2 regions of the Paenibacillus diazotrophicus genome follow, and region 2 is predicted to be linked to the other one. Evidence: riboswitches for the same ligand, from Rfam matches in the RefSeq annotation. Region 2 holds a riboswitch; the other holds the start of a gene.
What was found. A riboswitch is a leader RNA that binds a small molecule or an ion and turns the genes downstream of it on or off. The one in region 2 is predicted to bind glycine.
Positions count from the first base shown of each region.

Region 1 (3,162 bases), on a different contig from region 2:
AACCCGGATAGCGGTGAAAGGTCAGTAATCTGATTCCCGTCAACGGCTACAAACGTCAGTTTTTTCAGCTTACTGAGCGGTGTAATACTTTTAATCTTTTGGCCGGGAACAAACAAGCTCTGCAGGTTAACGGCATATTCAAGTCCTTGCAAACTGACGATTTTATTCTTGGATTCCATAGGATACAAAGAATCCAACTTCTGCAGATCAACTGCCTTCACCTCTTTATTAGCCGGCAGCTTTAATTCCGCCCGAATGGCTTTTGCCAAAGCCGGGTCCGTAATGAGAGATGCGGCCCAAATGGATGTTACCGGTAAGAATACGACAACCAAACAGAATACGATGATACTTTTTACTAATTTAGCAGGCATTTAGATTCTCCTTTTTATAAACCTGAATAGTGACCCTCCTTTCTTTTATCGGATTTTTCACAAAAACTTACAGCACCTCTCCCATGACTCTATGATTATCCTGCCTTTGATTCATGAGGTATAGCCCCGTATTAAATAAAAAAAAGCCTCCAAAACCACTGGGAAGCGGAATGGAGGGCTGCTGTGATTTTATTAATGGCTTGTTGGTTCTGCACTAATTACTTTGTCGCTCTGTTCCCTTTTCCTGTTATTCACCGAATACAAAACAAACAACAGAATAAACCACAGAGGCGTAAACAATAATGCCGGACGCGTATCTTCAGCAAACAGCATAATCACCAGTATCGCAGCAAACAAAGCTAAGACCACAACATTAATCGCCGGCGTGAACGGTGCTTTGAATTTGGATTTTGCCTGCAGATCAGGCCGGGTCTTCTTATATTGGATATGGCATACGAGAACCACACCCCACACCCAGATAAAACAAATGGCACTTATAGTGGTTACAATTCCAAAAGCCTGCTCCGGAACGAGTTTGCTCAGAAGAGCCCCGGCAGATATGACAAGCGTGGATACGAATAACGAATTCCCGGGGACATGATTTTTATTCAGTTTGGCAAAATGAGCGGACGCCCGGTCCTTCCGGCTCAGATTATATAGAATCCGGCTGGTCGAGAACATCCCGCTGTTGCATGCGGAAGCGGCTGAAGTTAATACGACGAAATTGATAATCCCCGCAGCGATTGGAATCCCTACCAGACTAAAGGTTCTCACAAAAGGGCTTTCCGCCGGACTGAGCTCCGTCCATGGGTTAATGCACAGCAGGACGAATAACGCACCAACGTAGAAGAAGAGGATACGCAGAGGGATTTTGTTGATCGCGGACGGGATATTTTTCTCCGGATCTGCAGTTTCCGCTGCCGACACCCCTACTAATTCCACGCCGACATAAGCAAATACAACCATCTGGAAGGAAAATAAAAAACCTTTCACACCGTTCGGAAACACCCCTCCGTGTTCCCACAGATTCCGGACCGTTACCGATCCTGCATCCGTTTTGAGCCCCATAATCAGGAAAATGACGCCAATACCGATTAACGCAAGGATCGTGATGACCTTGATTAGAGCAAACCAGAACTCGAGTTCTCCGAAGTTTTTGACGGTCAGTAAATTAAGTCCTAACAAAATGATCAGGCAGACGACAGCCGGTACCCAATGCGGAATATTGAACCAGTACTGCACATATACGCCTACTGCAATTACATCAGCCATGGCCGTCATGATCCAGCAGAACCAATAGGTCCAGCCCGTGATGAACGCGACCCGGGGACCCAGATAGTCTTCGGCAATATCCGTGAATGACTGATATCCCGCTTTTGACAGCAGAAGCTCTCCAAGTGCCCTCATTACGAAAAATACAGCGATACCTACGATTAGATAGGTAATCATGATGGATGGCCCTGCCTGCTGAATCGCTTTACCCGACCCCAGGAATAATCCTGTACCAATGGTGCCTCCGATGGCGATCAGTTGAACATGCCGGTTTGCCAGTTCTCTTTTTAATTCGGTTTGTGCCATACCTTATTCCCCCTTATGAATACATACATTGATGCACAAAAAAAAAGAGACTGGATGTCATCCAATCTCCCGGTTCATAAGAATAGGAAAGAATACTTGCCTGCTGATGCATCAGCATGACAAATACATTCCGTACTCTTCTGTCCTTTTGCCTGAGATTGTGAACCCTTCGGCGCCGCGAAATTCCGCGGTCTCTCCAGAAGCTGCTCCTGCTATAGTGTGATCCATAGCAATCATAGCTTGCGAATTATGAAGTTAATGTACAATGTGTTTCTGATATTCTAACATATTACTTGCGATGTGAGTGTTAGATCAGTGATAAAAGTCTCAAGCTAATTATTTCCAGATTTCTTCGGCAATCTCTTTAATATAGGCCAGTTTGTTCCACTGCTGTTCTTCTGTCAGGCGGTTGCCTTCTTCCGTGGAAGCAAATCCGCATTGGGGGCTTAGGCAAATCCGGTTCAAATCGACGTATTGCTTCGCTTCCTCAATGCGCTTCAGAATATCCTCTTTGTTCTCAAGCTCACCAAATTTGGAGGAGAACAGGCCAAGCACAACCTGCTGATTGTCCTTCAGGAAACGAAGCGGCTTGAAATCACCTGCCCGCTCTGTATCAAACTCCAGATAATAGCCGGAGTAGTTATCAATGCTAAGTAGCGTTTGCGCGATAGGCTCGTAACCTCCGCCTACTCCAGCATAAGTCGAAACATAATTGCCCCGGCAGACATGTGTTGTAACCACGAGATCGTCCGGCAGACCCGATACCACCGCCTCGTTCAATCTGGCAAATTCATCCGCATAATCAGCCACATTCACGCCAATCTGCTGCATGAATGAAATAAACTGTTCGTCGCAAAGTGCCCCCCACGTGCAATCGTCAATCTGAATACTGCGGCAGCCTGCTTCATAGAAGGCAAGAATCGACGCTTTGTACGCCTTGGCAATATCCGACACCAGTTCCTCCCGATTCGGATAGATGGCGTTCGTAGTTTCCTTATTTTCTGCCCGGTCCAGCTCGAACAGGAATTGCGCAGCCGCAGGAATTGATTGACGCGCAACAACGTCTTCGCCTGCAACTCCTTTTAGGAATGCATAATGGGATACAAAAGGATGACTGCTGTAACCTATTTTGCCGGTCAGGCGGGCGGTTTCCGGTCTGGACTGTGCGCCGTTGAATTGATAGCCCTGGTCAATAATCGTCCGCTCTACACCG
Region 1 covers NZ_JBGJZN010000002.1:198,240-201,401, reverse strand. The annotation lists gene ACAN54_RS12170 (leucine-rich repeat domain-containing protein) at 1-371, opposite strand, end outside; gene ACAN54_RS12165 (amino acid permease) at 564-1,949, opposite strand; glycine riboswitch at 2,080-2,159, opposite strand; gene ACAN54_RS12160 (5-methyltetrahydropteroyltriglutamate--homocysteine S-methyltransferase) at 2,286-3,162, opposite strand, start outside.
Region 1: it holds a riboswitch for glycine, as region 2 does, so the genes downstream of both, ACAN54_RS12165 (amino acid permease) here and gcvT (glycine cleavage system aminomethyltransferase GcvT) in region 2, are expected to answer to the same signal.

Region 2 (3,162 bases):
GATCTTCAATGGCGCCGAAGAAGTTCGGCGACTGTACCAGTACGGCAGCTGTGTCGCCGTCAATCGCAGCAGCAAGCTTGGCCTGATCCGTTACTCCGTCCTTGTAGTCAATCTCTACAACATCCAGGCCCCATGCACCCGCAGAGGTACGCAGCACCTGGCGTGCCTCAGGGTGAACAGTGCGGGAGACAATCAGCTTTTTGCGTTTTGTCGCACCGGCCGCAAGCACAGCAGCTTCCGAGAAGGCGGTCGCGCCGTCGTACATGCTGGCATTTGCTACTTTCATGCCGGTCAGCTCACAGATATAGGACTGGAACTCGAAGATCGCCTGCAGCTCGCCTTGGCTGATCTCCGGCTGGTAAGGGGTGTAGGCGGTATAAAACTCCGAGCGGGAAATCACATGGTTAATAACAACGGGGATATGGTGGTCATACAGCCCTGCACCGAGGAAGCTGGCATGGGTGTCGAAGCTGGCATTGCGGTCGGACAGCTCTTTCATATGGCGGAGCAGGGCGTATTCATCAAGCGCTTCAGACATCGGCATCGTTCCCTGATAACGGACAGCTTGAGGGATGTCGGCGAACAGTTCCTCCACGGACTGAATCCCGATAGCCTCCATCATCTCCTTGCGGTCTTGCTCGGTCATCGGCAGATAACGGTGCTTCATTGCGGCTTCACTCCTTGGCTCTTTTTATAGAATGGCGCTTTGACCACGGCCGCCTTAAGCTGCTTGCCGCGAATCTCCACGTAAACCTCTGTTCCAATCTCTGTATAGGCAGCGTCCAGCAGGGCCAGACCCAAATTGCGTTTCAGCGTTGGGGACTGTGTGCCTGTAGTGACCTCCCCGATCTTCACACCTTCCGCATAGACCGGATAATGTGAGCGTGGAATGCCCCGGTCAATCATCTCTAGTCCCACGAGGCGGCGGGGGAGCCCAGCTTCCTTCTGCTTCACCAGTGCGTCCTTGCCGATGAAGCCGGCTTTATCCAGCTTCACGAAGAACTGTACGCCAGCTTCGAGCGGTGTAATGTCCGCCGACAGCTCCTGGCCGTACAGCGGCAGCTTGGCTTCGAACCGAAGCGTATCGCGTGCCCCGAGTCCGGCGGGAGTCAGTCCGTGTGGTGCACCGGCCGCAAGCAGGCCGTTCCAGAGCGCAGCTGCTGTGTCCAGCGGCGCGTATAGTTCAAATCCGTCCTCACCGGTATATCCGGTCCGGGAGAGCAGAACCTCTACGCCGCAGACCACAGCACGCTCGATGAAATGGAACGGGGCAAGCTCCGCAATGGGAGAAGAGGTGACTTCGGCCAGAATCGTCTCCGCCAATGGGCCTTGCAGTGCGAGGAGCAGCGTCTCGTCAGATACATTCTTCAGCGTTACACCGCTGAATTCATCGGTTAGATGCTCCTGCAGCCAATGGAAGTCTTTGTCGATATTGGAGGCATTGACGACCAGCATGTAATGTTCTTCGCCGAGGCGGTAGACCAGCAGATCATCAACCACACCACCGCTTGTATAGAGCATCAGGGTGTACTGCGCGCCGCCATCCTGAAGACGGCTGACATCATTGGTGGTCATCTGCTGCAGAAAGGCTTCCGAGCCGCTGCCGCTGACCATGAATTCCCCCATGTGCGATACATCGAACAGTCCGGCCTTCTGGCGGACCGCCTCATGCTCCTTCACGATTCCCGTGAACTGCACCGGCAGCTCCCAGCCGCCAAAATCAATACATCTGGACTCCGCATAAGCGGCGTAAAGGTCGTAAAAAGGTGTTCTTTTCAAAGCATCCATCGGCTCACTCCCTTGTCTTTATTACATGCGAAAAAGGACAGGCAAAAGACGAATATGCACAACCCGCATATAAGTCTTCCGCTCTGTCCCTTGTACCTGAGAGTTACCCTGCTATAAGCCGCGCAGGTTTCCCCGTTGGTGATCCGAATCCCGCCAGGCAGGTTCGAATAGCTCTCCAGAGATGCGTCCGGCAAAGGTCCTTTTGCCTGAGAGATTCACCCTTCCGGGCTTACTCCTTCGGCGCTGTCTTCTCGCAGACAGTCTCTCCCTATGCCTTCATTCGCAAACCGTATTGTTTTCTACTGACTCCATTAAACCGGGTATACAACTCCGCTGTCAACATAAAAACGTCAAAAAGATGACAAATTTTATTTTCCTGTCAGCTATATTGACATTGCGCAGCGCAATCACTTAGTCTATAACTAATTTTACAACTCCAAATTTGGAAAAGAGGCGGCTTAAGAATGAGTGAAGTGCTAGACGACCTGTTGTATAGCGAAGAACATGAATGGGCGCAGCAGGGTGAAGGGCGCATAGTACGTGTCGGAATTACGGATCATGCCCAGCATCTGCTCGGCGATATCGTATTTGTGGAGTTTCCTGAAGTGGGGGCAGCCATCTCGGCTGGTGACAGCGTGGGCAGCATCGAATCCGTCAAGACGGTATCCGAGCTCTATTCTCCGGTATCAGGGACCGTGACCAAGATCAACGACGCACTGGAAGCCAGTCCGGAGCTGATTAACGATCAGCCTTACAGCGGCGGATGGATTTTTGAGCTGGAAATCACCGGTGAGTTCGCCGAAGCAGCGTCGGGACTGCTGGATGCGGCAGCGTATGGCAAGTTGATTGAAGAATAGGATATCCTTCGAACTCTAGTTTCGGCGTATAAAATAAAGACAGACTCTCACATCACATTTTGTGCCACTAATGTGTGAGGTCTGTCTTTTTGTGGTCTAATTGTGCGCTACTCCCCTTCCTGAAGCTGCCGCAGTACCGTAATCTCTACGCGCCGGTTTTTCTGCCGTCCTTCTGCAGTAGAATTGCTCACAGCAGGGCGGGTATCAGCATATCCGGCATATTGAAACGTATTCGGATTCAACCCCTCTTTATCCAAAAAGAAGCGCAGCACCGAGAGAGCACGGGCGCCGGACAGTTCCCAGTTGTCGTTATAACGGGAGCCGGCAGACACTGGTGTATTATCGGTATGGCCCTCGATGCTGATGGTTGCTCCAATTCCGCGGAATAGTCCAGACAGCTGCCGCAGCGCGGGGAGCGCGGGTGCTTTGAGCTCGGCCTGTCCGACGTCGAACAGGTAACGGTCACTGAGCGTAATCGCAATGCCTTGCGGTTTATCCGCCACAAAGATCTGGTCTC
Region 2 covers NZ_JBGJZN010000003.1:596,178-599,339, forward strand. The annotation lists gene gcvPA (aminomethyl-transferring glycine dehydrogenase subunit GcvPA) at 1-667, opposite strand, end outside; gene gcvT (glycine cleavage system aminomethyltransferase GcvT) at 664-1,788, opposite strand; glycine riboswitch at 1,973-2,068, opposite strand; gene gcvH (glycine cleavage system protein GcvH) at 2,253-2,645, shown strand; gene ACAN54_RS16760 (flagellar motor protein MotB) at 2,753-3,162, opposite strand, start outside.